Regions from separate parts of the Arthrobacter sp. SAFR-044 genome, predicted to be linked through region 1. Evidence: riboswitches for the same ligand, from Rfam matches in the RefSeq annotation. Region 1 holds a riboswitch; the other holds the start of a gene.
The links. Region 1 has a riboswitch for glycine ahead of cycA (D-serine/D-alanine/glycine transporter). Riboswitches for the same ligand answer to the same signal wherever they lie in the genome.
Positions count from the first base shown of each region.

Region 2: linked by a shared signal. The riboswitch ahead of gcvP (aminomethyl-transferring glycine dehydrogenase) and the one ahead of cycA (D-serine/D-alanine/glycine transporter) in region 1 are both predicted to bind glycine.

Region 1 covers NZ_JBPFDN010000024.1:3,258-11,657, forward strand. Annotated here, with positions in the region: gene purU (formyltetrahydrofolate deformylase) at 1-699, opposite strand, end outside; gene cycA (D-serine/D-alanine/glycine transporter) at 774-2,285, opposite strand; glycine riboswitch at 2,441-2,538, opposite strand; glycine riboswitch at 2,851-2,950, shown strand; gene gcvP (aminomethyl-transferring glycine dehydrogenase) at 3,104-5,968, shown strand; gene gcvT (glycine cleavage system aminomethyltransferase GcvT) at 5,978-7,090, shown strand; gene gcvH (glycine cleavage system protein GcvH) at 7,131-7,514, shown strand; gene glyA (serine hydroxymethyltransferase) at 7,541-8,400, shown strand, end outside.
Region 2 covers NZ_JBPFDN010000022.1:12,501-33,602, reverse strand. Annotated here, with positions in the region: gene gcvP (aminomethyl-transferring glycine dehydrogenase) at 1-2,150, opposite strand, end outside; glycine riboswitch at 2,204-2,310, opposite strand; glycine riboswitch at 2,341-2,438, opposite strand; gene ACR65J_RS20730 (TetR/AcrR family transcriptional regulator) at 2,532-3,068, opposite strand; gene ACR65J_RS20725 (MFS transporter) at 3,152-4,708, shown strand; gene ACR65J_RS20720 (Dps family protein) at 4,796-5,275, opposite strand; gene ACR65J_RS20715 (APC family permease) at 5,497-7,053, shown strand; gene ACR65J_RS20710 (AMIN-like domain-containing (lipo)protein) at 7,124-7,675, opposite strand; gene ACR65J_RS20705 (DUF4193 domain-containing protein) at 7,847-8,149, opposite strand; gene ACR65J_RS20700 (hypothetical protein) at 8,242-8,433, opposite strand; gene ACR65J_RS20695 (LacI family DNA-binding transcriptional regulator) at 8,524-9,555, opposite strand; gene araA (L-arabinose isomerase) at 9,595-11,115, opposite strand; gene ACR65J_RS20685 (L-ribulose-5-phosphate 4-epimerase) at 11,145-11,873, opposite strand; gene araB (ribulokinase) at 11,870-13,642, opposite strand; gene chvE (multiple monosaccharide ABC transporter substrate-binding protein) at 13,911-15,038, shown strand; gene mmsA (multiple monosaccharide ABC transporter ATP-binding protein) at 15,147-16,676, shown strand; gene mmsB (multiple monosaccharide ABC transporter permease) at 16,681-17,961, shown strand; gene ACR65J_RS20660 (MFS transporter) at 18,061-19,311, opposite strand; gene ACR65J_RS20655 (elongation factor G-like protein EF-G2) at 19,350-21,102, opposite strand, start outside.

The DNA.
Region 1 (8,400 bases):
CCCCTCGTCCAGCTCGGAGTTGACGTAGTGGGCAGTGGCGCCCACCGTTTTGACGCCGCGCTCGTAGGCCTGGTGGTAGGGCTTGGCACCCTTGAAGCTGGGCAGGAACGAGTGGTGGATATTGATGGCCTTGCCGCTCAGGCGGGTGGTGGCCTCATCGCTGAGCACCTGCATGTAGCGGGCAAGCACCACCAGTTCCACGGCGTAGTGGTCCACCAGGCCCAGGAGGCGCCCTTCCGCATCCGCTTTCGTTTCAGGGGTCACCGGAATGTGGTGGAACGGAACACCGTGCCACGTAGCAAGCGGTTCCAGGTCCGGGTGGTTTGACACCACGGCGGCGATCTCCACGGGCAGCTCACCGCTGCGGGCGCGGAACAGGAGGTCGTTGAGGCAATGCTCGTATTTGGAGACCATCACCAGGATGGGCTGCTTGCGTCCGTGGCGTTCCAGGCGCCAGTCCATCTGCCACTCCTGGGCCACCTGACCGAAACCGGCCCGGAGGCGGGCAAGGTCCAGCTCAACCTGCGAGGTTACGTGGATGCGCATGAAGAACCGGCCGCTTGCCCTGTCGCCGAATTGCTTGATGTCCACGATGTAGCATTCCTGTTCCAGCAGGTATGCCGACACCGCCTGGACAATGCCGAGGGCATCCAGGCAGTGGAACGTCAGCACGAATTCCCTGCCGGTTTCCGGGGTCACGGACTGGAGCCGCCCGGCCTCGAAGGTGTCTGCCTCGGATGTGCCGGTCCCGGTGGGGCGGGCCTTGGTGCCGATCACCGCTTGACCCGCTCTTCCCCCGCTTCTGCGGCGGCACCCGGCCGTACAGCCTTGCCGGCTGCGGCGTCAGAGAAGTCCTGGTCTGCCTGCAGTTCAGCCTGGAACGTGGCGAAACGGGCCTGGTGTGCGGGCCGGCGGCGGAGGACGAACCATGCAGCGCCGAGCAGGATGAACCACACCGGGGTGACCAGCAGGGCCACCAGGGTGTCCGGCTGGGTGGTGAGGGTCCAGATCACGAAGGCGAAGAAGGCGAAGACCACCCAGACCATGGCAACGCCGCCGGGCATCTTGAACTTCGACGCCTCGTGCAGGTGCGGCCGCCGGCGGCGGAAGGCAATGTAGCTGGCCAGGATGATCGACCAGACAAAGACGAAGCAGACGGCGGAGACGGTGGTCACCATGTCGAAGGCCTTGCCCACGTCCTGGCCCGCATACATGAGGACGACGCCGGACAGCAACAGCACGCAGGAAAGGAACAGTGCGTTCTGGGGTACCTTCCGCCGGGACAGTTTGCCAAAGACGTCCGGGGCGTCGCCTTCCTGTGCAAGGCCGAAGACCATGCGGGAGGTCGAATAAATGCCGGAGTTCGCGGAGGACATCGCGGAGCTCAGCACCACGAGGTTGACTACAGTGGCGGCGGCGCCCAGCCCCGCCAGGGAGAACATGGCAATGAAGGGGCTGTGGCCGGCCCTGAACTCGGTCCAGGGGGTGACGGCCATCAGGATGATGAGGGCACCCACGTAGAAGAGGAGCACGCGGATGGGGATGGAGTTGATGGCCTTGGGCAGGTTTCGCTCCGGGTTCTTGGCCTCGGCAGCGGTGGTACCCACCAGTTCGATGCCCACGAAGGCGAAGACTGCGATCTGGAAGCCGGCAACGAAGCCCATGAACTCGTTCGGGAAGAACCCGCCATGGCTCCACAGGTTGGTGAAGGTGGCAGGGCCGGCGTCGGACTGGAAACCGCTGAAGATCATGAAGAGGCCCACGATGATCAGGGCCGCGATGGCGATGATCTTGATCAGCGCGAACCAGAACTCGGTCTCACCGAATGCCTTGACGGTGGCGAGGTTCAGCAGGAGGAGGATGGCAATCGTTGCCAGGCCCGGGATCCACAGCGGGAGCCCCGGCCAGAGTTCCTGAGAGTACCCGGCGATGGCGATGACGTCCGCAATGCCGGTGATCACCCAGCAGAACCAGTAGGTCCAGCCCGTAAAGAAGCCGGCCCACGGGCCCAGCAGGTCAGCGGCAAAGTCACTGAAGGACTTGTAGTTGAGGTTGCTGAGCAGCAGTTCACCCATGGCACGCATGACGAAGAACAGCATGAAGCCGATGATCATGTACACGAAGATCACTGAGGGGCCGGCGGCCGAGATGGTCTTGCCGGAACCCATGAACAGGCCGGTGCCGATTGCGCCGCCAATGGCGATCAGTTGGATGTGGCGGTTGCTGAGCTGCCGCTCCAGGTGCGGGGCTCCGCCGCCGGGGGACGTCGGGGAATGGGTCGTCATTGAGGAACTCCATCGTTCGAGCGGCACCCGGGGTGTCGCAAAGATTGGATTTCCTCCCCGCTCTGTCTGGGACCTGAGAGTTTCCACATGCCGGCCAGGGGCGTGCTTGCACCGTCGGTGAGCCAGGACAGGGCCTGGCTGCTTTCCAGAGTTGCCTCACCGCGGCGGTACGTGGGCCTGAGAGTTTCCTGGGGAGGGTTTGCTCCTACGGCGCCTGCTGAACGTACCGGCAGGGCTCTCCCGCCGCAGGTCAAAAGCGTTTGCTTGGTAAATCAGTGTTCAGTTGTCAGAGGGCATCCATCCTTGGCGCGGTGATCCGCAGGATGGATAGCGGGGCCTCCGGTGATCCCTGCCGGCGAACGGAGCGCCCAGCGTCTTTGGGCCAGTTCCGCTGCCCGGCCAGATCACGGGGTTCAGTGTGGCGCCGGTCACGGACAAAAGTCAAGCCAGGCCTTATTCCTCCGAGGGACGCTGCCCAGGCGCGCTTCATGATGGACCGATTTGCTCCCCACTCAACCTTGCGTGTAGCCTGTGAGCCGAATCACCCACATTTCAATATGCCTTTCGAGCTGTGGCGGGAGAGTTCTCCCGGCCATCACCGGGCAGGCGCCGTAGGAGCAAATCCTCCCCAGGAATCTCTCAGGCCCATGTACCGTCACGGCGAGGCGACTCTGGAAAGCAGCGCTGCTCAGGCAGCGCTCACCGACGGTGCAAGCAGGCCCTGGCAAGGTTTGCGGAATCTCTCAGGTCCAATACAGAGCGGGGAGGGACCCGATCCATGCCGAGCCACCCGTGGCCGGCCGAACCTGGAGTTCCTCATGACGATTCAATCCCTTCCGTCTGCCTTTGCAGACCGGCATATCGGTGCACGCCGCCAGGCTGACGTCGACACCATGCTCAAGGCCGTTGGCTACGACAGCGTTGACGGACTCGTGGACATCGCTGTTCCCAATTCGATCCGCCAGTCCAAGCCGCTCGCGCTCAAGGACGCGCTGAGCGAGGTTGAGGTGCTTGCGGAACTGCGCAGGCTCGCCGCCAAGAACAAGACCGCCGTCCAGATGATCGGGCAGGGCTACTACGACACCATCACGCCCGCCGTGATCCGCCGGAACGTGCTGGAAGCCCCGGCCTGGTACACCGCCTACACCCCGTACCAGCCCGAAATTTCCCAGGGCCGGCTCGAGGCGCTGCTGAACTTCCAGACCATGGTCCAGGACCTGGTGGGCCTGCCCATCGCCAACGCCTCGCTGCTGGACGAAGCCACGGCTGTCGCCGAAGCCGTCCTCATGATGCGCAGGGCCAATAAGGCCAAAGGCCAGAACGCAGACGCCCGCGATGGCAAGACCGTCCTGGACGCCGACGTACTGCCGCAGACCATCGCCATCGTCAAGGGCCGCGCCGAGGCGCTCGGCTTCGAGGTCGAGGTCGCCGACCTGTCCAAGGGACTCCCTGAAGGCGCGATCAACGGGATCGTGCTCCAGCAGCCCGGCGTCTCCGGCCGCGTCTTCAACCACGCAGGCGTCATCGCCGAAGCGAAGGAGCGCGGCGCGCTGGTCACCGTCGCCGCAGACCTGCTTGCCCTGACCCTGATCACCCCTCCGGGCGAGCAGGGCGCCGACATCGCCGTCGGCTCCACCCAGCGCTTCGGTGTCCCGCTGTTCTTCGGCGGCCCGCACGCCGCCTACATGGCCGTGGCCAAGGGGCTGGAGCGTTCCATGCCCGGCCGCCTGGTGGGCGTGTCCAAGGACGACGCCGGCCTCCCGGCTTACCGCCTGGCCCTGCAGACCCGCGAGCAGCACATCCGCCGCGAAAAGGCCACGTCCAACATCTGCACGGCTCAGGCCCTGCTGGCCATCGTGTCCTCCTTCTACGCCGTCTACCACGGCCCGGACGGGCTGAAGGCCATCGCCGAGCGGGTCCACAACAACGCCCGCGTCCTCGCCACCACGCTCAAGGTCGCGGGCCGGGAACTGGCCACCGAGACGTTCTTCGACACTGTCACGGTCTCCGTTCCCGGCAAGGCCGCCAAGGTCATCACGGCTGCTGAAGCACGCGGCATCAACCTGCGCCACATTGACGCGGACACCATCGGTGTCTCCGTGGATGAAACCACGACGCCGGAAATCCTGTCCGCAATCGCCGTCGCCTTTGGTGCCGGCCCCGTCGTGGACGCCGAGGGCTTCGACCTGCCCGCAGAGGTGCTCCGCACCTCTGCGTTCATGCAGCACCCGGTGTTCAACACCCACCGGTCCGAAACCCAACTCCTGCGCTACATCCGCAGGCTGTCGGACCGGGACCTGGCGCTGGACCGCACCATGATCCCGCTCGGTTCCTGCACCATGAAGCTGAACGCCACTGCCGAGATGGAGGCCATCTCCTGGCCGGAGTTCGCCTCCATCCACCCCTTCGCCCCCGAGTCCCAGACCAAGGGCTGGCGTGAACTGATCAGCGGCCTGGAAGCCGACCTGGCGGAGATCACCGGCTACGACCAGGTGTCGCTGCAGCCGAACGCCGGATCCCAGGGCGAGCTCGCCGGCCTGCTGGCCATCCGCGGCTACCACCGCGCCAACGGCGATACCCAGCGCAACGTCTGCCTGATCCCCGCCTCGGCCCACGGCACCAACGCCGCCTCCGCCGTCCTGGCCGGCATGAAGGTCGTCGTGGTTGCCACGGCCGGGGACGGGACGATCGACCACGAGGACCTGTACGCGAAGATCGAGGCGAACAGGGACGCCCTCTCGGCGATCATGATCACCTACCCGTCCACCCACGGTGTCTATGACGCGGACGTGACCGAGATCTGCGAGGCTGTCCACGCAGCCGGCGGCCAGGTCTACGTTGACGGTGCCAACCTGAACGCCCTCGTGGGCCTGGCCCAGCCCGGCAAGTTCGGCGGCGACGTCTCCCACCTGAACCTGCACAAGACCTTCTGCATCCCGCACGGAGGCGGCGGACCCGGCGTCGGACCTGTTGCGGCCAAGGCCCACCTGGCGCCGTTCATGCCCGGCGACGCCAACAAGGCAGCGCATGAGGAAGGCCGCGGCGTGGCCATCAGCGCCTCGAACTTCGGTTCTGCCGGTGTCCTGCCGATCTCCTGGGCGTACGTGAAGCTCATGGGCGGCGAGGGCCTGACCGAGGCCACCAAGGCAGCCCTGCTCGCAGCGAACTATGTTGCCGTGCGCCTGAACGAGTACTTCCCGGTGCTGTACACCGGCGAAGGCGGCCTCGTGGCGCACGAATGCATCCTGGACCTGCGCGACCTCACTGCTAAGACGGGCGTCACTGCTGAAGATGTGGCCAAGCGCCTCATCGACTTCGGCTTCCACGCCCCCACCTTGGCATTCCCCGTCGCAGGGACGCTGATGGTGGAGCCCACCGAGTCCGAGGACCTGGCCGAGATCGACCGCTTCATCGAAGCCATGATCACCATCCGCAAGGAAATCGACCAGGTGGTCAACGGCGACTTCACTGTCGAGGACTCCCCGCTGCGCAACGCACCCCACACCGCGTCCGCCGTCGTGAACTCCGACTGGGACCGCGCCTACAGCCGCGAGCAGGCCGCCTTCCCCGTCCACCACCTCAAGCAGGACAAGTACTTCCCGCCGGTGGGCCGGATCGACGGCGCCGGTGGAGACCGGAACCTGATCTGCTCCTGCCCGCCGCTGTCCGAGTTCGAAAACTAAGGATTCCCCATGACTGAGAACTACACGGCTCTCTACGAAGAGCACAAGAAGCTTGGCGCCTCCTTCACCGACTTCGGTGGCTGGCAGATGCCGCTCAAATACAGCTCCGAACTGGCCGAGCACCACGCCGTCCGCAACGCCGCAGGCCTGTTCGACCTCTCCCACATGGGTGAAGTCTGGGTCACCGGCCCCCAGGCCGGTGCGTTCCTGGACTACGCCCTGGTGGGCAAGTTGTCCGCCATCGCGGACGGCAAAGCCAAGTACTCGCTGATCTGCAATGAGGACGGGGGCATCATCGACGACCTCATCACCTACCGTTTCGGCGATGAGAAGTACCTGGTGGTTCCCAACGCCGGCAATGCTCCCACCGTGGCCGCCGCCCTCGCCGAACGTGCAGCCAACTTCGACGTGACAGTGGAGGACGCTTCGGCGGCAACCTCGCTCGTCGCAGTCCAGGGACCCAAGGCCGAGGCCATCCTGCTCAAGCTCACGGATGAGTCCCAGCACGCCTTGGTCACTGGCCTGAAGTACTACGCGTTCAACGAAGTGACCGTGGCCGGCCACGATGTCATCCTGGCCCGCACCGGCTACACCGGCGAAGACGGCTTCGAACTCTTCCTCCCGAATGAAGGCGCCGCTGCTTTGTGGGAGTCCGTGGCCCAGGCCGGGGAAGAGTTCGGCATTGTCCCGTGCGGCCTCGCATCCCGCGATTCGCTCCGCCTTGAAGCGGGCATGCCGCTGTACGGCAACGAACTCTCGCTGGAGCGTTCACCCTTCGATGCCGGCCTGGGTCCCGTCGTGGCGCTTAAGTCCAAGGAAGGCGACTTCGTGGGCCGGTCAGCACTGCAGGCAGCCAAGGAAGCCGGCCCGAAGCGCAAACTGGTGGGCCTGAAGGGCCACGGCCGCCGGGCTGGCCGTGGCGGCTACCCGGTCCTCAAAGACGGAACCGTGGTGGGCGAGGTGACGTCGGGCCAGCCCAGCCCCACCCTTGGCTACCCTGTGGCACTGGCCTATGTCGACGTCGAGCACGCCGAGTTGGGCACCGCCCTGGACGTGGACCTGCGCGGCAAGGCTGAGCCGTTTGAAGTCGTCGCACTGCCCTTTTACAAGCGCCAGAAATAGCGCTCCCCACTCTTGAACCCCAAACTTAAGGAAACACACCATGGCTAAAGTTGCCGCTGAACTGAAGTACTCCGCCGAGCATGAATGGATCGCCGCTGACGGCTCCGGCCCGTCCGTAGTGGGCGTGTCCGCTGTTGCCGCCGAAGCGCTGGGCGACATTGTGTACGTGGACCTGCCCGAGGTTGGCTCCACCGTGACCGCAGGCGAAACCTGTGGCGAAATCGAATCCACCAAGTCCGTCTCCGACCTGTACTCCCCCGTCACGGGCGAAGTCACGGAAATCAACGACGACGTGGTCGGCGACCCTGCCGTGATCAACAACGATCCCTACGGCGCCGGCTGGCTCTTCAAGGTCACCGTCACCGAAGAGGGCCCGCTGCTGTCCGCGCAGGAATACGCCGAAGCAAACGGCGGCGAACTGTGAGCGGCGCCGCGGCCGCCGCGGGCACCATGGCCTTTGAACAGGTCGTCTCCCCCAGCCTGAACGCAAACCTGTCCGCCCTGGACCCCGAGATTGCGGCAAAGATCGACGACGAACTGGGCCGCCAGCGCGACGGCCTGGAAATGATCGCTTCGGAGAACCACACCGCGGCCGCCGTCATGCAGGCGCAGGGCTCGGTGCTGACCAACAAGTACGCCGAAGGCTACCCGGGCAAGCGCTACTACGGCGGCTGCGAGCACGTGGACGTCATCGAGCAGCTGGCCATCGACCGGGTCAAGGCCTTGTTCGGCGCTGAGTTCGCCAACGTCCAGCCTCACTCCGGCGCCCAGGCCAACGCCTCGGTGATGCACGCGCTGATCAAGCCCGGCGACACCATCATGGGCCTGAACCTGGCCCACGGCGGCCACCTGACCCACGGCATGCGGATCAACTTCTCCGGCAAGCTCTACAACGTGGTCCCGTACCAGGTCCGCGAAGACACCCACACCATCGACATGGCCGAGGTGGAGCGGCTGGCCCAGGAGCACAAGCCGCAGCTCATCGTGGCCGGCTGGTCAGCCTACGCGCGCCAGCTGGACTTCGCTGAGTTCCGCCGCATCGCCGATTCCGTGGGCGCCTACCTCATGGTGGACATGGCGCACTTCGCCGGACTGGTGGCAGCTGGCCTGCACCCCTCCCCCGTCCCGCACGCCCACGTGGTCACCTCCACCACGCACAAGACCCTCGCCGGTCCGCGCGGCGGCATCATCCTCTCCAACGACCCCGACATCGCCAAGAAGATCAACTCGGCCGTGTTCCCGGGCCAGCAGGGCGGGCCACTGGAGCACGTCATTGCCGGTAAGGCCGTGGCATTCAAGATCGCTGCGTC
Region 2 (21,102 bases), on a different contig from region 1:
GCCTTGGCTGCCACGGGTCCGACGCCGGGCCCGCCGCCGCCGTGCGGGATGCAGAAGGTCTTGTGCAGGTTCAGGTGCGAGACGTCGCCGCCGAACTTACCGGGCTGGGCCAGGCCCACCAGGGCGTTCAGGTTGGCGCCGTCGATGTAGACCTGTCCTCCGGCTGCGTGCACGGCATCGCAGACCTCGCGGACGTCCCCGTCGTACACCCCGTGCGTGGACGGGTACGTGATCATGATGCAGGACAGGACATCCTTGTTGGCTTCGATCTTGGCCGTCAGGTCATCATGGTTGATGGTGCCGTCCGCGGCCGTAGCCACCACGACCACCTTCATGCCCGCCAGGACGGCGGAGGCCGCGTTGGTGCCGTGGGCCGAGGCAGGAATCAGGCAGACGTTGCGCTGCTCTTCCCCGCGGGAGTGGTGGTAGCCGCGGATGGCCAGCAGGCCCGCGAGCTCGCCCTGCGATCCGGCGTTCGGCTGGATGGACACCTGGTCGTAGCCGGTGATCGCGGTCAGGTCCGCCTCCAGATCGGCGATCAGTTCACGCCAGCCTTCGGTCTGGGAGTCCGGCGCGAAGGGGTGGATGGAGGCGAACTCCGGCCAGGAAATGGCCTCCATCTCGGCGGTGGCGTTCAGCTTCATGGTGCACGAGCCCAGCGGGATCATGGTGCGGTCCAGCGCCAGGTCCCGGTCCGACAGCTTCCTGATGTAGCGCAGCAGCTGCGTTTCGGACCGGTGCGTGTTGAACACCGGGTGCTGCAGGTACGCGGAGGAACGTTCGACGGCGGCCTCCAGTCCGAAGCCGTCAGCCGCGGCAACGGAAGCGCCAAAGACGTCCGCGACGTCGGCGACGATGGCCACCGTCGTGGTTTCATCCAGAGAGATGCCAACCGTGTCGGCGTCGACGGAACGCAGGTTGATTCCACGTGCCTCGGCATCGGCGACAAGCGCTGCAGCGCGGCCGGGGACGCGGACGGTCAGCGTGTCGAAGAAGCTCGAGTGCAGCACCTCCACGCCCGCGGCTGCGAGCGAGGTGGCCAGGGTACGCGCGTGGCGGTGCGCCGCCTCGGCAATGGCCTTCAGTCCGTCGGGGCCGTGGTAGACGGCATACATGGAGGAGACGATGGCCAGCAGGGCCTGCGCCGTGCAGATGTTGGACGTGGCCTTCTCGCGGCGGATGTGCTGCTCGCGGGTCTGCAGCGCCAGGCGGTACGCGGGAACCCCTGCATCGTCCTTGGACACGCCCACCAGGCGGCCGGGCAGCGAACGCTCCAGGCCCTTGCGGACGGCCATGTAGGCGGCGTGCGGGCCGCCGAAGAACAACGGCACGCCGAAGCGCTGCGTGGAGCCGACAGCGATGTCGGCGCCCTGCTCGCCCGGAGGGGTGATCAGGGTCAGGGCCAGCAGGTCAGCGGCCACGGTGACCAGTGCACCGCGGTCCTTCGCCGCCGCAACAGTGGCGGACTGGTCCCAGACCCGGCCGGAGGCTCCGGGCTGCTGGAGCACGATGCCATTGATGTCGCCGTCGGGCAGGCCGTTGGACAGGTCGGCGACCTCAACTTCGAAGCCGAGCGCCTCGGCGCGGCCCTTGACGATCGCGATGGTCTGCGGCAGCACGTCGATGTCCAGGACAGTCTTGCCGTCCGCTGCAGGCTTGGTCTTGTTGGAGCGGCGCATCAGCAGCACGGCCTCGGCCACGGCGGTCGCTTCATCCAGCAGCGAGGCGTTGGCGATGGGCAGGCCCACCAGGTCCTGGACCATGGTCTGGAAGTTCAGCAGCGCCTCGAGCCTGCCCTGGGAAATCTCAGGCTGGTACGGAGTGTAGGCGGTGTACCAGGCCGGGGCCTCGAGGATGTTCCGGCGTATCACGGCAGGGGTGATGGTGTCGTAGTAGCCCTGGCCGATCAACTGGACGGCGGTCTTGTTCTTGGCGGCGAGCCTGCGCAGTTCCGCAAGCACTTCAACTTCGCTGAGGGCATCCTGCAGGCGGAGGGCGGTTTCCTGGCGGATGACCTTGGGAACGGCGGTATCAACCAGGGAATCCACCGTGCCGTAGCCAACGGCTTTGAGCATGGTGTCGACGTCGTCCTGGTGGCGTGCGCCGATATGGCGGTCTACGAAGGTGGTGGAGGCTGGGGTAACCGACACGAAGGAACTCCATTTTTTCAGGCGGCGCAGGGTACGCCACAGCTATTCGGGTCCCTCCCCGCTCTGTATTGGACCTGAGAGTTTCCGCGTTGCCTGCCTGGGCAGGACCCGCTTGCACCGTCGGTGAGCACAACAGTCGTTTCGCTCCCGAGGGGAGTCCAGATAACTGCCTGCTGCTTTCCAGAGGCGCCTCGCCGCGGCGGTACAGGGGCCTGCGAGATTCCTGGGGAGGATTTGCTCCTACGGCGCCTGCCTGTACTTCGGGCAGGACTCTCCCGCCGCAGATCAAAGGCTATTCAGTTGTTGGATTATGACGGCCGGTGACAGCCCTCACAACTCTCCATTGTCCTACGCCACAACCCCTCCCGGCAAATGGCGGAACTACCTGCGGAGCCGCTCCAATGCCGCGAGAAGCTCCTCCACATCGGCGGCCGCTCCCCCTGCCGGCGCAGGGCCCACGGACAGCATCGCATTGAAGTACAACCCGTCTCCCATGTACAGGACGGCCTTGGCCAGCCCGGGGCCCACATCCGCTGCGATCTCGTCCAGCCATCGCTGCTGGATGGCCGCGAACCGTTGGCGCGTCTCCTGGTGCGCCACCTCGGCAAGCCGCGTGGCGGCCACGATGGACCGGTCCAGCGGAGTATCCGCCCAGACGGAGGAACGGATGAAATAGGCGGCGGCACCTTCGTTGGCCGAAGCCATGGCATCGGCATCTGCCCTTGCCAGTTCCTCAAGGCGGTCAAGCAGCACGGCGATGAGCGCTTCCTTGCTGGGGAAGTGGTACAGGAGGCCCCCTTTGGACACTCCGGCCTTCTTGGCAACGGCATCCAGGGTTGCCGCCCGCTCCCCCACTTCGATCAACAGGGACTCGAAGGCGTCAAGGACCGCATCACGCGCTACAGGCTTTCGGGGCATAACCCCCATCATGCCCTCCGCCTGGACGGAAAACGGAATAGCCTCGCTTCGAAACTATACCGTCCGGACGGTATAGTTATTTTATGACGATCTCTTTCAGCCCCCCTCAAACCCACGGGGACAGCACGCTTGCACGCCGCCCGTGGCGCGATTGGCTTGCGCTGGGGCTGCTGATGTTTCCCGTGCTGCTGGTGGCGGTGGACAATACGGCCCTGACGTTTGCCCTGCCTGCCATCGCCCGCGCCCTGGAACCGACCGGCCTGCAGCTGCTGTGGATCATTGACGCCTATCCCTTGGTCCTGGCCGGGCTGCTGGTGTCAATGGGAAGCCTCGGCGACCGGATAGGGCGCCGGCGGCTGCTGGTTATCGGCAGCATGGGCTTTGCCGGGCTCTCCGCCGCTACAGCCTTTGCCCCCACCGCGGAGTGGCTGGTCGCCGGGCGCGCCGCGCTGGGATTCTTCGGCGCCATGCTGATGCCGTCCACCTTGTCGCTGATCCGCAACATCTTTCCTGAGCCCAACCGCAGGAGGCTGGCCGTTGCCATCTGGGCCGCAGGCTTTTCCGGCGGCGCCGCCCTGGGGCCAATCCTGGGCGGATGGCTGGTGGAGCACTTCTGGTGGGGCGCCGTCTTCCTGGTGGCCGTGCCGCTCATGCTCCCCCTGCTGGCGCTGGGGCCGGCCCTCATTCCGGAATCCAGGGACCCCGCGCCGGGCAAGGTGGATATCCCAAGCATCCTGCTCTCCATGCTGGTCATGGTGCCCGCGGTCTACGGCATCAAGTCCGTGGCCACCGAAGGTCCGGGCCCTGCCGGGCTGGCCACCATTACTTTCGGACTGGCCATGGGCGTCGTTTTCGTGCGGCGGCAGTACCGGCTGGAGCACCCACTGCTGGACATGTCCTTGTTCCGGAACAGGGTATTCAGCATGGCCATCAGCGCCAATATCCTTGCCCTGTTTTCCTTCAACGGGTTCATACTGTTCCTTGCCCAGCACCTCCAACTCCTCGAAGGAATGACTCCTTCGGCAGCGGGCGTTGCCATGATCCCGGCGCTGGCAGCCACGGTGGCGGCAGGCCTGGTGGCGGTGCCACTGGTTCGTAAGGTCCGCCCCGGATACGTGGTGGCTTTGGGCCTGGCCTTCAGCGCATGCGGCTACAGCATGGTGGCTTTCGGAAACCACGACGGCGGGCCCTCGCTCCTGCTGGCGGCGCTGCTGGTCCTGGCGCTTGGCGTGGGGACGGCGGAAACCATCTCGAACGACCTCATCCTCGGCTCGGCCCCGCCAGCCAAATCAGGAGCTGCGGCGGCGATTTCCGAGACCGGCTACGAAGTTGGCTCGCTGCTGGGGACCGCAGTGCTGGGCTCCATCCTGACGGCGTCCTACCAGCAAAACCTTCGGCTGCCGGCGGGACTGGAGGCCATGCTGCCCGGAGCCTCACTGCACAACGCAGGGGAAACGCTGGCCGGCGCGGTAGAGGCGGCCAATCTGCTGCCGGATTCACTCGCCGCCGCGGTCCGCGCCGCCGCAGCGGCCGCGTTCGATTCCGGCGTGCACATCACTGCCGCGATTGCGCTGGTACTGATGTCGACGGCGGCAGTCCTGGCCGCCGTCGTCCTTCGGAAAGTGCCCAAAGCGACGTAGCAGCACCCAGCCCAGGCCGGTGGGCAGCGTTAAAAAGGCGTCCGGCGCCGGGGCAACCCCGGCGCCGAACGCCCCTCGGGACGTGCGCTACTTGGAATCAGCGGCCGTGACCTTGGCGGTGGGCTTCATGTTTTCCGCCTGCACCATCCAGGCGAACTGCTCCAGCCTGGCGATGAACTCGTGCAGGAGGTCCGCGGAGGTGGGGTCTTCCTCATCCACTTCGTCATGGACTTTCCGCATGGTGCCAACGGCAGCTTCCATGGCGGCAACGATCCGCTCAATGGCATCCCTGGTGCTGATGAGCCCGTCAGGGAACTGGGCCAGGCTGGTGGTTTCGGCAACGGTGGAGCTGCGGCCATCGGGAAGCGCGTGCAGGGCACGCATGCGCTCTGCAGTGTCGTCGGCGAACTGGCGGGCGGCGTCCACGATCTCATCAAGCTGCAGGTGAAGGTCGCGGAAGTTGGTGCCCACGATATTCCAGTGCGCCTGCTTGCCCTGGACATGGAGCTCGATCAGGTCCGCCAGGACAGCCTGCAGGTTGTTGGTCAGCGTCGGTGAAGCTTTCATGCATCCTCCTCAATTGGTCCAGTACGGCAGACGCTACCAGCCGTGGACGGCGTGGCGGCAGGGCCAAAGGCAATTTCTCAGTGAGCTTACTAATTTCGAAAGTGAGTCATAAACGAATGGGATTCATATTGCGTCTTGCATCACAGCGGCGGCACCCGCATACTAAATGAACGCCATTCATATAGTGACCTCCGTCTCACAGCCTTCCAGAAAGTGGTGCCATGACAGAGATAATCCGCACCAGTACGGCCAAACCCGGTCCGGACGCCCACGCGCCGTCCGCGGACGGCGTCAGCGCCAAGGGACTCAAGGGCGGCCAGCTCGGACTCCTGGCCGTCGTCGTCCTGGGCATTTCAACCATCGCCCCTGCCTATACCCTCACCAGCGCACTCGGACCCACCGTCAACGAAGCCGGCCTCCAGCTGCCCGTCATCTTCCTGATCGGGTTCATTCCGATGATCCTGGTCTCGCTCGCCTACCGGGAGCTCAACGCCGACTCCCCGGACAGCGGCACCACCTTCACCTGGGTGACCAAGGCGTTCGGCCCCTGGATCGGCTGGATGGGCGGCTGGGGCCTGCTGGCCGCCAACATCATCGTGCTGTCCAACCTGGCCGGCGTCGCCGTCGACTTCTTCTACCTTTTCCTCTCCCAGCTCACCGGCTCCCCCGAGCTGGCGGAACTGGCGGACAACAAAGCGTTGAACGTCATCACCTGCTTCGTCTTCGTGGCGCTGGCCGTCTGGGTCAGCTACCGCGGCCTGCACACCACCAAGTTGGTGCAGTACAGCCTGGTGGGCTTCCAGCTGCTGGTGCTGGGCCTGTTCGTCGCCATGGCCTTTGCCAACTGGTCGACATCGGAAACAGCCATCCCCTTCAGCTGGGACTGGTTCGACGTCACCAGGATCGAAACGTTCGGGCAGATCGCCGCCGGCATCTCCCTGTCCATCTTCGTGTACTGGGGCTGGGACGTCTGCCTGACGGTCAATGAGGAAACGGCCAACGGCAAGAAGACCGCCGGCGTTGCGGGCACCCTGACCGCCGTCATCGTCCTGGCCATCTACCTGTTGGTCAGCATCGCCACCATGATGTTCGCCGGCGTCGGCGATACCGGCAACGGCCTGAACAACGCCGAAAACCACGAGAACATCTTCACGGCGCTGGCCTCCCCCATCATGGGCCCGTTCGCCATCCTGATGTCCCTCGCCGTGCTCTCCAGCTCTGCCGCCTCCCTGCAGTCCACCTTCATGTCGCCGTCGCGCAGCCTGCTGGCCATGGCCCACTACGGCGCTCTGCCCGAGCCCTTCAGCCGGATCAGCAGGAAGTTTTCGACGCCGGGCTTCGCCACCATCGCCGCCGGCGTCATGTCAGCGGGGTTCTACGCAGTGATGCATGTGGTCAGCGAGAACGTCCTGAACGACACCATCCTGGCCCTGGGCCTGATGATCTGCTTCTACTACGGACTTACCGCGCTGGCCTGCACCTGGTACTTCCGCCACAGCCTGTTCAACAGCGTGCGCCACTTTGTGCTCCGGCTGGTCTGCCCGGTGGTGGGCGGCGTGGGGCTGTTCGTGGTGTTCGTCCAGACCGCCGTGGACAGCCTCGCACCCGAGTTCGGCAGCGGTTCCGAGGTGTTCGGCGTGGGCCTGGTGTTCATCCTTGGCATTGGCATCCTCGCCCTGGGCGCCGTGGTCATGCTGGTCGTGTCCCGCACGCACCCGGGCTTCTTCCGCGGGGAAACCCTCAAGCAGGACACCCCCGCGCTGGTAATTCCGGAATAAGGCCCCAACAGAAAGGTGCCGTGCCCCTGCCAGGGGCACGGCACCTTTGTTGTCGCCGACGACGGATGGCTCACCAGTAGTGCGCCACGTCCACCACCAGGCGGGAGCCGGAGCCCGGACCGTCAAGCGTGAACACCCGGAACGGCAGGCGGCCACGGACGCCCAGGCCAATGGTGGTCTGGCCCTCGAAGCTTCCGGCCCAGACCACCTGGCGGAAGGTCTGGTAACCCGAAACGTTGGAGAGCTCAGCCTTGTCGGCGGGGGTGTAGGTGGACTGCCCGTTATTGTCATAGGCCGGCGCTTTGACGACCACCTGCAGCCGGGCGCCGCCCCGCGTTGGCACGACCGCCCCCGAGCCGTCCTGGATAACCTGCGGGACGTAGCGGACGGTGTAGCCGGGTGCCGGCGAGCCGCCCAGGTCAACCACCAGCCGGTCGAAGCAGTAGTGCTGCCCGGTCCGGACGTCGGTGACGGGCGCGCCGCTCATGGCGCCGTCGGATTTCATCAGCGAACCCCAAGTGAGTCCGCAGTACGACGTGGTTGCCGAGGCGGCCCCCGGAACCACCAAACCCAGGCCTGCGGCGAACAGGACTGCCACAAGCCACATAATGAACTTCTTCATGCCGTGCCATCCAAAATAAGAGCCGTTGGATGCTTCCAGCGTAGGAGCGTTCGCGGGCGGAAACGAGGGTCATTTTGATAACGACGGCGGCGCGGGACAAAGCGGCGGGGGACAAAGCAGCGCCGGCCACCTCGGGGAGATGGCCGGCGCCGGGAAAAGCAGGATGGAAATTTAGCCTTCGCAGTCGCGGCAGTACTTCAGGCCGTCCTTCTCGCGGGCAACCTGCGACCGGTGGCGGACCAGGAAGCACGACGAGCAGGTGAACTCGTCAGACTGCTCGGGGACCACAATGACGGTCAGTTCCTCATTGGAAAGGTCGGCGCCGGGCAGGTCGATACCTTCGGCGGTGTCGTTCTCGTCGACATCGATAACCGCGGTCTGCGCGCTGCCGCTCCGTGATGCCTGGAGGGCCTCGAGAGAGTCGGCCGGCGACTCTTCTTCCTGCTTGCGTGGAGCATCGTAATCGGTAGCCATAGCATGTTCACTTTCGTTGCTGCGCAGCGCCATTTCAGGCACCTCAGTGAAGCAGTTTAGGGCATTATCCCGCTACCGGCGCAATAGTGTGCTTAACCAGACATTGGGCCCGTTCCAGGCACTTCTCCTGCGTGCTCCGAGCGGGCCTGGCCGGCCCCTATGGTCACTCCGCTTAGGGCCGGCAGCCAGCCCCACCGGGTGGCGTCGGCGGCATCGGATTCGGACTCGTAGGTGAAAGTGTCCAGCAGCCAGTCGCGGAGCCGGACGTACAGGGTAGCCGTCATGCCTGAAACCTACGCAGCCATTGTTGTGGCCACGTTTCGCCGCGGTCTCCGCCGGATTAACGGCGACGATTGATTCCGGCGACGCTGACGTTACCGCCCGGGCGGGGCCGTGCTGCTGCGCAGGACCAGTTCAGGCTCCACCACCAGGGTCCGTGGCCCCTCCATGCCCTCGAATGCCGTGAGCATCATGTCCATGCACCGGCGGCCCAGCTCTTCAAAGTCCTGCCGGACCACGGTGAGGGGCGGACTGAAATAGCCGGCCTCGGGCTGGTCGTCGAAGCCCACCACGGATACGTCCTGCGGCACCCTGATGCCCGCCTCGTTCAGCGCGCGCAGGACCCCCAGCGCCATCTGGTCGTTGCCGACGAAAAGGGCAGTGGCATGGCCGCCGGCTGCCAGCCGCCTGCCGATCTCATAACCGCTGCCCGCACTCCAGTCCCCCTCGGCAATCAGGTCTGCGGTGAGTCCGGCGGAGGCCAGGGCGTCCCGCCAGCCGTTGGCGCGGGCCACGGCGTCGATCCATTCCTGGGGCCCCGCGACGTGTCCGATCCGGACGTGCCCCTGCCCGATGAGGTGTTCCACTGCCAGTTCGGCCCCGCGGTGCTGGTCCACCTTGACGCCGCCCACGGTGTCATTTCCGGTGGGACCCACGGCCACCACCGGTACTCCGATGGGCAGTACCGCCAGGGCGGCCAGCGTCTCCAAGTGCGGAACGATCACCACGATTCCGTCCACCGACTGGTCCAGGAAGTGCCGGACGGCGTCCAGGATCGCGTCCCGGTTGACCTCCCGCAGCGCCGCGACGCTGACGAAGTATCCAGCATCCCGCGCCGCACGTTCCACCCCCAGCAGGGTGTTGGCAGGGCCGTACTGCGAGAGCTCGCTGCCCAGGACGCCGATGGTCTGCGAGCGCCGGGTGACCAGGCTCCGCGCGGCGGTGTTGCGGCGGTAGCCGAGTGCGGCAATCGCCGCTTCCACCTTCCCGCGGGTCCCGGGGCTGACGTTGGGGTGGTTGTTGACCACCCGTGAGACGGTCTGGTGCGAGACCCCGGCCAGTTCCGCCACGTCCTCGAGCCGGGGCAGGCGGCGTGGCCTGCCGTCCGTCACGGGGTTCCTGTCCATGGCGGCCGGCGTGGCCGGGACCTCACCGGTGGCACTGGATCAGATCCCACCGGCCAGTTTGTAGTAGGCGGCGTTCCAGTTCAGGTCCTTCTTGAACTGGCGGATGGTGGTGTCTTCGTCGATGGTGAGCAGTTCCGTTTTGGCGATGTCGGCGAAGTCCTCGAAGACGTCCATGCCCACCTGGGTGGAGAGCACGGTGTGGTGGGCGGCGCCGGCGGTGAGCCAGGCGGCGGCGGAGGTGGCGAAGTCCGGCTTCGGCTCCCACAGGGCGCGGGCCACGGGGAGGTTGGGCAGCGGCTGGTCGAGCGGGACGACGTCGACGGCGTTGGCCACCAGGCGGAAACGGTCGCGCATGTCGGACAGGGCGACGACGACGCCCGGGGAGGCGTCGGCGTCGAACACCAGGCGGACGGGGTCTTCTTTGCCGCCGATACCCAGGGGGTGGATTTCCAGCCGCGGCTTTGCTGCCGTGAGGGAGGGGCAGACCTCGAGCATGTGGGCGCCCAGGATCTTCTCGGAGCCGGGTTCCAGGTGGTAGGTGTAGTCCTCCATGAGGGAGGCGCCGCCGGGCAGGCCGGCGCCCATGACCTTGGCGGCCCGGACCAGGATGGCGGTCTTCCAGTCGCCTTCGGCGCCGAACCCGTAACCGGCGGCCATGAGCCGCTGCACGGCCAGGCCGGGAAGCTGGCGGAGGGCGCCGAGGTCCTCGAAGGAGGTGGTGAACGCGGCGGAGCCGTTGCCTTCCAGGAAGGACCGCAGGCCCAGTTCGATCCGGGCGCCGTACCGCAGGGAGTCGTGCCGGGCCGCGCCTGCGCGGAGCTCCGGCACCACGTCGTAAAGGTCCTCATACTCGGCCACCAGGGCGTCGACGTCGGACTCCGCAGCACCGTGGACGGCATCGGCGAGCTCGTTGACGGACCAGGTGTTGACCGCGACGCCGAAACGCAGCTCGGCCTCGGTTTTGTCGCCTTCGGTCACGGCCACGTTGCGCATGTTGTCGCCGAAGCGGGTGAGCTTCAGGCTCCGGACGGCGGCCCAGCCGGCGGCGGCCCGCTGCCACGAACCCACTTGGCGTGCCACCTCGGGGTTGGAGACGTGCCCGACGACGGTCTTCCGGGCGATGCCCAGGCGGGACTGGATGTAGCCGAACTCGCGGTCGCCGTGCGCGGCCTGGTTCAGGTTCATGAAATCGAAATCGATGTCCGCCCACGGCAGGTCGCGGTTGGCCTGCGTATGCAGGTGCAGCAGGGGCTTGCGCAGCAGGTCCAGGCCCTGGATCCACATCTTGGCCGGGCTGAAGGTGTGCATCCAGGCCGTCACTCCGATGACCGAGTCATCCGAGTTCGCCTCCAGCGCGGTGCGCCGGATGGCATCGGAGTCGGTCAGGACCGGCTTCCACACGATCCGCACGGGAACCGACGAGGAGGCATTGAGCTGGTTGGCGATCTCCTGCGATTGGGCGGCCACCTGCTTGAGGACTTCCTCCCCGTAGAGGTGCTGGCTGCCCGTAAGGAACCAGACTTCGTAGCCGTCGAGGGACGTGGTTGCTGCGGTGCTCATGAATTCTCCTGGGAAGAGTTTTGGGCCGGTTATTGGCCGTAAACGTTCTGGTAGCGGGCGTAAAGGGAGTCGATGTGGTCCTGGCCGATGGGCAGCGGCTCGCCCAGCTGCCGGGAAACGTGCACGGTGCGGGCCACTTCCTCGCACATGACAGCGGCCTTCACGGCGGACCGGGCGTCCTTGCCGATGGTGAACGGGCCGTGGTTCTGCATCAGGACCGCAGGGGACTTGGAATTCTTCAGCGTTTCCACGATGCCGTGGCCGATCGAGTCGTCACCGATCAGCGCGAACGGGCCCACGGGGATGGACCCGCCGAACTCGTCCCCCATCATGGTCAGCACGCACGGAATGGCTTCTCCCCGGGCAGCCCACGCGGTGGCATACGTGGAGTGCGTGTGCACCACCCCTCCCACCTCCGGCATGTGCCGGTACACGTAGGCGTGCGCGGCCGTGTCCGACGACGGCGACAGCGCGGGATTGCCCCAGTCCACCGTGCCGCCCCCACCAAGGTTGGTGCCCCTGACCGGGGTGCCATACAGGTCGGTGACAATCATCTGCTCCGGGGTCAGGTCCTGGTACGAGACGCCGGAGGGCTTGATGACCATGAGGTCGGTGCCGGGAACGCGGGCCGAAACGTTGCCGGCGGTCCACACCACCAGTCCGTACCGGGTCAGCTCCGCGTGCAGGGCGCACACCTCCGCCCGGACCCGGGCAATGGTTTCCAGGAGACCGGTTCCGGCGCCTGTTCCGGCGGTCATGCGGACACCCCCACGGGTGCTTCGGACACGGCGCCTGCGCCAGGCTGGGCCGCTTGGGCGGCTTTGCGCTGGATGGCCTTGAGCCGGTGCATCACGTCGTTACCGCCCCGGCCGAAGTAGTCGTGGAGGGCCTTGTATTCCTGGAACAGTTCTTCGTAGGCGGCCGCGTTTTCGGGAATTGGCGTGTAGACCTCCCCGGGCTCGGCGCCCATGGCCGCGGCGGCCGCACGGATGTCCGCGTATTCGCCCGCTGCGACGGCGGCGTGGATGGCCGATCCCAGGGCCGGACCTTGTTCCGAGCCGATGGTGGACAGCTGCAGGCCGGTGGCGTCTGCATAGATCTGCATCAGGAGCCTGTTCTTGAGCAGGCCGCCGGCCACGATGAATTCCTTGACCGGGACCCCGGCGTCGCGGAAGGCGTCCACGATGGTGCGGGTTCCAAAGGCTGTGGCTTCCAGCAGCGCGCGGTAGGTATCCTCCGGCCTGGTGGCCAGGGTCTGGCCCACCACCATGCCCGAAAGCTCGTGGTCCACCAGGACCGAACGGTTGCCGGAATGCCAGTCGAGCGCGATCAGGCCGTGCTGTCCGATGGCCTGCCGGGATGCCAGTTCGGTGAGGTACTCGTGAATCCCCAGTCCGGCGTCCTTGGCAGCCTGGTGATATTCGGGCGGGACGCCGTACTTGGTGAACCAGCCGAAGATGTCGCCCACGCCTGACTGTCCGGCCTCGTAACCCCACAGGCCCGGCACGATTCCACCATCCACGGCACCGCACATTCCCGGCACCTCGCGCAGCTCGCTGCCGTTCATGACGTGGCAGGTGGAGGTGCCCATGATCGCCACCAGCTGGCCGGATTCCACAGCCTTCGCGGCCGGGGCCGTGACATGGGCGTCAACGTTTCCCACGGCCACCGCGATGCCCTCCGGCAGCCCGGTCCAGGCCGCTGCCTCCGCCGTAAGGGTGCCGGCGGCGTCCCCCAGCTGGCCGATGGTGTGCTCCAGCTTGGAGCTGACAAAGTCCTTGAAGTCCGGGTTCAGGGCGGCCAGGAACTCTTCGGAAGGATACCGGCCATCCTGGTAGATGCCCTTGTAGCCGGCAGTGCAGGCGTTGCGGACATACCGGCCGCAGAGCTGCCAGACGATCCAGTCCGCCGCCTCCACCCAGTGGTCCATCGCGGCGTAGGCCTCCGGGTCCTCCTCCAGCAGCTGCAGCCCCTTGGCGAACTCCCATTCAGAGGAGATCAGGCCCCCGTAGCGGGGAAGCCAGTCCTCCCCCCGTTCGGCGGCAAGCCGGTTGATCCGGTCGGCCTGGCCCTGCGCAGCGTGGTGGCGCCAGAGCTTCACGTAGGCGTGCGGGCGGTTGGCGAAGCCGGGCAGTTCGTTGAGGGGTGTGCCGTCCGCCTTGACCGGGACCATGGTGCAGGCAGTGAAATCCGTGGCAATGCCGACGACGGCGGCAGGGTCGATCCCGGCGTCCGCCACCGCGGCGGGGACGGCGGTCCGCAGGACCTCCCGGTAGTCGTTGGGCACCTGCAGCGCCCATTCCCCGGGAAGCCTTGCGGCTTGTCCGTCGGATCCTGCGCCCGCTGGGTCCTTGGGCAGGGCATCGGTAACCACTGCGTGCGGATACTCATGGACCGCACTCCCAAGTTCCTTGCCGTCACGGACCCGCACCACCACGGCACGGCCTGAAAGGGTTCCGTAGTCCACCCCAATGACGCAATGGTCATGGCGGGACTCGGAGCTGGAAGTGAACAGCGCATCTGGCATGGGGTTGCCTCCGTCCGGGAGGCATGGGCCTCGTTACCGGGTTTTGTAGGGGTCAGGGTGGAGCTACGTGCTGCAGCAAGTGTGAACGCTAACAAACCAGAAGTCAATGAACCCGAAAGGTTTTCGAAATTCCCGTCGCGCACTCTTGTTAGCGTTCACAAATGGGTCTATATTGAACCGACACATCAACAATGTGGCCAGGACCAGGGAGCAGCGGTGCTGCCCGGTCCACCAACACTTCGCGGCAGTGCTGCCGCGGAAGGAGAAAATGGTGAGAATCAAAAAACTGATGGGCGCGGTGGCCCTTGTCCTCGCCCTGACGGTGGGCGCCACCGGTTGCGGCTCCCGTGGCGGGGCCAGCGAATCCAGCAGTGCCGCCAAGCCCAGCGATTCGCTGGTAGGCATTTCGATGCCCACGCAGACGTCCGAACGGTGGATCGCTGACGGAGCGAACGTGGAGAAGTCCCTGAAGGACCTCGGCTACAAGACGGACCTCCAGTTCGCCAATGACGATATCCCCACCCAGGTTTCGCAGATCGAGAACATGCTGACCAAGGGCGCCAAGGCCCTGATCATCGCCGCCATTGACGGCACCACCCTGACTGACGTCCTGGCCAAGGCCAAGGAGCAGAACGTCAAGGTCATCGCGTACGACCGCCTCATCAACGGCACCCCGAACGTCGACTACTACACCACGTTCGACAACTACACCGTGGGTGTCCAGCAGGCCACCTCGCTGCTGACCGGGCTGGGCCTCGTCGATGCCACCGGCAAGAAGGTGGACGGCAAGGGCCCCTTCAACATCGAGCTCTTCGCCGGCAGCCCCGACGACAACAACGCCAACTTCTTCTGGACCGGCGCCATGGACACGCTCAAGCCGTACCTGGATGCAGGCACCCTGAAGGTCCCCAGCGGCCAGACCAAGTTTGAGCAGGCAGCGATCCTTCGCTGGCAGGCACCCGTGGCCCAGAAGCGCATGGAGGACATCATCACCTCCGCCTACAGCTCCGGCACCAAGCTGAACGGTGTCCTGTCCCCGTATGACGGCCTCTCCATCGGCATCATCTCGGCCCTCACCAGCACCGGCGGCTACGCCAAGGGAAGCCTGCCCGTGGTGACCGGCCAGGACGCCGAAAAGGGTTCCGTGAAGTCCATCATCGCCGGTGAGCAGTACTCCACCATCTTCAAGGACACCCGCCAGCTCGGCGCCCAGGCCGTCAAGATGGTCGACGCCGTCCTCAAGGGCCAGGAAGCGGAAACCAACGACACCAAGACCTACAACAACAAGGTCAAGGTTGTCCCGGCCTTCCTGCTGAAGTCCGTGATCATCACCAAGGACAACTACAAGAAGGAACTGATCGACTCGGGCTACTACACCGACGCCGACGTCAAGTAGTCAGCGTCCGGGGGCTGTGGCCGGGCCGCGAGTCCGGCCGCAGCCCCCTCCCGCCGCCTCCTGCAGCAGCAGGAAGGCCCAGCTTCGACCAGTCAGTGGGAATTGACGATGAACACACCCATTCTTCAAATGCGAGGAATCACCAAGACGTTCCCGGGCGTAAAAGCCCTCCAGGACGTCACCCTGGATGTGAACCGTGGAGAGGTCCACGCCATCTGCGGTGAAAACGGAGCCGGCAAATCAACACTCATGAAAGTGTTGTCCGGCGTCTATCCACACAACACCTTCGAGGGGGAGATCCTCTTCGAAAACGAACCCTGCAACTTTTCCAGCATCTCCGACAGCGAGAAGCGCGGGATTGTCATCATCCACCAGGAACTGGCCTTGAGCCCGTACCTGTCCATCGCCGAGAACATCTACCTTGGCAACGAACAGGCCACCAACGGGTGGGTGGACTGGCGCAAGACCAACCTGGAGGCAGCCCGGCTGCTGGCCCGCGTCGGCCTCGACGAAAACCCTGTCACCCCCGTGCAGCACATCAGTGTGGGCAAGCAGCAACTGGTGGAAATCGCCAAGGCATTGTCCAAGGAAGTGAAGCTGCTGATCCTGGACGAGCCCACGGCCGCCCTCAATGACGAGGACTCCGGCCACCTGCTGGACCTGATCCTCCACCTGAAGGGCCAGGGCGTCACCAGCATCATCATCAGCCACAAACTCAACGAGATCCGCAAAGTGGCAGATGCCGTCACCATCATCCGGGACGGCAAAACCATCGAGACGCTGCGGCTCGACGAAGGCCAGATCACCCAGGAGCGGATCATCCGCGGCATGGTGGGCCGGGACCTTGAGAGCCTGTACCCGGACCGCGAGCCGCACATCGGCGAGGAAGTCCTGCGGATCGAGGACTGGTCCGTCCGCCACCCCCAGGACCACACCCGCATGGTGGTCAGGAACGCCAACCTGCACGTCAGGAAAGGTGAAGTGGTGGGGCTCGCCGGCCTCATGGGTGCCGGCCGCACCGAACTTGCCATGAGCGTCTTCGGCCGCACCTACGGAACCGCCACCTCCGGCAAGGTTTACAAGTACGGCGAGGAAATCAACACAGCCACGGTGTCGGACGCCATCAGGCACGGCATCGCGTACGCCACCGAGGACCGCAAGCACTATGGCCTGAACCTCATCGAGGACATCAAGCGGAACATCTCCCTGGCGGCTCTGCGCAAGCTGGCCAAGCGCGGCTTCGTGGACAAGAACCAGGAGACCGTGGTGGCCAACGGCTACCGCAAGAGCATGAACATCAAAGCCCCGTCGGTGGCCGCCATCACCGGGAAGCTGTCCGGCGGAAACCAGCAGAAGGTGGTGCTGAGTAAATGGATGTTCTCAGATCCTGACGTGCTCATCCTCGATGAACCCACCCGCGGGATCGACGTCGGTGCCAAGTACGAGATCTACACGATCATTGCCAAACTCGCGGCCGAAGGAAAAGCGGTGATCGTCATTTCCTCGGAGCTCCCCGAGCTCCTGGGCATCTGCGACCGCATCTACACCCTCGCTGCCGGGCACATCACAGGTGAGGTGCCCATCGCCGAGGCCACCCAGGAAACCCTGATGCACTACATGACCAAAGAGAAGGAATAGCGAAATGTCCGCCCTACGAGAATCGCTCGGATTCCTCACCAGCCGCCTCCGCCAGGTCGGCATCTTCGTTGCCCTGATCCTGATCGTCCTGCTGTTCCAGGGACTGACCGGCGGCATCCTGCTGGAACCGCAGAACGTGACCAACCTGGTGGTCCAGAACAGCTACATCCTCATCCTGGCCATCGGCATGGTGATGGTGATCATCGCCGGGCATATCGACCTTTCCGTGGGATCGGTGGCCGGGTTCATCGGCGCCGTGGCCGGCGTCATGATCGTGCACTGGGGCTGGCCGTGGTGGGCCGCCATCCCCGCCTGCCTGCTGGTCGGCGCCCTGGTTGGTGCCTGGCAGGGCTACTGGATCGCCTACGTGGGGATCCCCGCCTTCATCGTCACCCTGGCGGGCATGCTGATCTTCCGCGGGCTGACGCTCATCACCCTGAAGAACCAGCAGATCACCCCCTTCCCGGCGGAGCTGCGGGCCTTGGGCGGCGGCTTCCTTCCGGACCTTACCGGCGGCACCTCCGTGCTGGAATGGCTCACCGTCATCCTGGGCGTCGGCGCCACGGTGGCCCTGCTGATCCAGGCCCTCAAGGAGCGCAGGATCCGCCGGAAGTTCGATCTCGAAAGCGAACCCCTGGTCTGGTTCGTCATCAAGACCGCCTTCACGGCGCTGCTCATGCTCGTCATCACCTTCCTGCTGGCGTCCTACCGGGGCACGCCGATCGTCCTGGTGGTCCTGGCGGCGCTGGTCATCGCGTACACCGCCCTCATGAACAACAGCGTCTTTGGCCGCCACACCTATGCCATCGGCGGCAACCTCCACGCAGCTGAGCTGTCAGGCGTCAAGACCAAGGCCGTCACGTTCCGGCTCTTCGTAAACATGGGCGTCCTCTCCGCGCTGGCCGGCCTTGTCTTCACCGCCCGGCTCAACTCCGCACAGCCCGCGGGCGGAACCGGCTTCGAGCTCGATTCCATCGCCGCAGCCTTCATTGGCGGCGCTGCCGTCACCGGCGGCATCGGAACGGTGGCGGGAGCCATGATCGGCGGCCTCATCATGGGGGTGCTGAACAACGGCATGTCCATCCTGGGCCTGGGCACTGACTACCAACAGCTCATCAAGGGCCTGGTACTCCTTGTCGCGGTCGGTTTCGACATCTTCAACAAGAACCGCAGCGGTGGCGGCGGCGACATTGGAAAGCGCTTCAAGCTCAAGACCAGCCCACCGCCGGCCCAGGAGAAGCCAGCGCCGGCAGCCAGCGAAACGATCGAGGCAGGCATCAAGTAGGAAGAACCGCACCTTCGAAGGCCCCCGCTGCCCCGGACCGCGTCCAGGCAACGGGGGCCTTTCCCTGCGTCCGGCTGCAGCGCTCCGACGGGCAGCGGCTCAGGGGGCAGCCAGGCCGGCGGCAACATCCGCCGGCGAGCGCCGGCGCCGGCTCAGCACGATGAAGGGTGCCGCCAACAGCTGGACCGCGCCGCCCAGGGCCAGCGACGCCGGGTAGCCATACAGGTCAGCAGTCCTGCCGAGCAGCGGCTGCACCACCACTCCCCCGCTGGACCCCATGAGCGAGGCAAAGCTCAGGACAGTTGCCCGCTGCTTCGAGGCAATCATGTCGTTCAGGTACGCCTGGCGCACGGGGGTACCTGCGGAAGCAACCACCGCCCAGAGCGCCAGGAGTACCAGGGCCAGCCAAAAAATGTGGGTAGCCAGGAGCACCACCAGGACCGCTGAGCTGGTGATGGTGGAGGCGATCAGCACCGTGGTGCGGCGGCGGACCCGCCTCCGGACCACGGGAGCAAGCCAGCCGCCCACAATGTCCGCGCCTGCAACAATAGCCGCTGCCAGGCCTGCGATGGCGTACGCCTTGGGATCGCCGAAGAGCTGCAGCAGGTAGGGCTGGAGGGCGTAAAAGACGTAGAATCCCACCCCCTCGGTGAACGGGGCAGCCAGCATCATGAACCGCACCGGGGGGTTCTTCAATCCGCCGTCCACGGAGGCCTGCAGGACTGCGCGGGTGGCCTGCAGAGGGTGCGCCGACCGCTCCGGGGTGAAGCCGACGTCGTGCATGAGCAGGAAGGCGACAGCGAACATTGCCACCAGGACCGCGACCCGCAGCAGGAACGGCACGCCCAGGTTCGTGGCCTGGGCGATGACTCCGCCCGCTACTGATCCGGCCAGCATGGCGATGCCGGAAACCATCTGGCCCTTGCCCAGGACGGCTTCCAGGCCGCCGTCGTAGCCGGAAAAGTGGAGGGCGTCCACCAGCCAGGCTTCCACTGCACCCGAGAAAAAGGTGAAGCCAAGGCCCAGCAGTGCAGACACTCCTGCCCACCACCAGAATGGAGCCGACAACTGCCACAGCAGGTAGTAGAGGTACGTGGACGCAGCCAGGGTCACGGTGCCCAGCAGGAAGGACGTGCGGCGTCCCCAGCTGTCGGCCACCACCCCGGTGGGCACCTCGAAGAGAACCATCCCGGCGGTGAAGAAGGCGTTGGCCGCGAAGGCTTCCAGGTTGGTGAGGCCGGCATCGAGCAGGAAGAGCGTGTTGATGCCCCAGATGAACGACGCCGCAAGGGTGTTTCCCAGCGTCAGCGTCAGGTAAATGTTTTGGATCTTTCGTGCTGCGGCGTTCACCGGCGGCCGTTCCCTTCGGGCTGTTCCTGGCCGGCGGATCAGGACGGGCTGTAGTTGGGGGGAACCGGATCATGGCGCAGGTACTGCCGGCGGAACCTGCCCGTACCTGCCGTCAGGGCCCGCAGTTCCACTGCGTACCGCAGGAGTTCCTGGTCGGGGACTTCGGCGCTGATCTCCGTCAACCCTTCGCCGGACGAGGTGGTGCCGGTGAGGCGTCCGCGCCGGCCGGACAAATCGCTCATCACGGTGCCCACATGTTCGTCGGCAACGGTGATGGACACGGAGGACACCGGTTCCAGGAGCTGGATCTTGCCGGCGGCCGCGGCTTCGCGGAGGGCCAAGGCCCCTGCAGCCTGGAAGGCCGCATCGGAGGAGTCCACGCTGTGGGCCTTGCCGCCGGTCAGGGTCACGCGAAGGTCCACCACGGTAAAACCGGCAGACACTCCCCGGTCCATTTGTGCCCGGACTCCTTTTTCGATGGACGGGATAAACGTTCCAGGAATGACGCCGCCCACGGTCTTGTCCACGAACTCGAACCCGCCGCCGCGCTCCAGCGGTTCCACCTCGATGTCGCATACGGCGTACTGGCCATGGCCGCCGGACTGCTTGACGTGGCGTCCGTGGCCGGAGGCGGGGGCCGCGAAGGTTTCCCGCAGCGGTGTCACCACGTCTACGGTGTGCAGCTTGACGCCCTGTTCCCGCAGCCGGTCCAGGACCACCTCCGCGTGGGCCTCACCCATGCACCACAGCACCAGTTGGTGCGTTTCGGCGTTCCGTTCCACCCGGAGCGTGGGATCCCCCGCCGCGATCCTGCCCAGGCTGCGCGCCAGGGCGTCCTCATCGCTGCGGGAATCCGCTTCCACGGCGACTGGCAGCAGCGGCTCGGGCATCTCCCACGTGGCCAGCAGCAGCGGGCTTTCCCGGGCGGAAATGGTGTCTCCGGTTTCCGCGCTGCCCAGCTTCGCCAGTGCACACATGTCCCCGGCCACGCAGTAGGGAACGGGGCGCAGGCTGGCGCCCAGCGGAGAGTATATGTGGGTGACCCGTTCATCGGTGTCGTGGTCCTGGTGCCCGCGGTCTGCCAGGCCGTGGCCGCCCACGTGGACCGGCGTGTCCTCCCGCAGCGTCCCCGAGAAGACGCGCACCAGGCAGATGCGTCCCAGGAAGGGATCGTTGGAGGTGCGCACCACTTCGGCGGCGAGCGGCCCGGCCGGATCGCACACCAGCCTTCCGGCCGGCTCCCCCGCGAGGTCGGTCGTCTCCGGCAGGCTGCGTTCCGGCGGGGCCGGGAAGGCGCGCACCAGCACGTCGAGCAGCTCCGCGGTGCCGAGCCCTGTGACGGCGGACGTGGGGAGGACGGGAAAGAACGAGCCACGGGCGACGGCGGTTTCCAGGTCGGCCGCCAGCACCTCTATGTCGATGTCCTCCCCTTCCAGGTAGCGGTCCATCAGTGTCTCGTCTTCGCTTTCGGCGATGATGCCCTCGATCAGGGCACCCCTGTCAGGCCCGGCGGCAGCAAGTTCCTCCGGGGCTGCCGGACGGACATCGGGGGCTGGGTCTCCGGAGGAGTAATCCGTCACTTCCCGGGACAAGAGGCCAAGCAGGCCGGTGGCCCCGCCCCCTGCCGGCACCGGGACGCACAGCGGCAGGATGCCGTCGCCGAACGCTTTCCGGCAGGCGGCCAGGGCGCCGTCGTAATTTGCGCGCGGGTGGTCCACCCGGGTGATCACGACGGCGCGTGGCAGCCCCATGTGCGCGCACTCGCCCCACAGTGCGGTGGTGGTGGCGTCG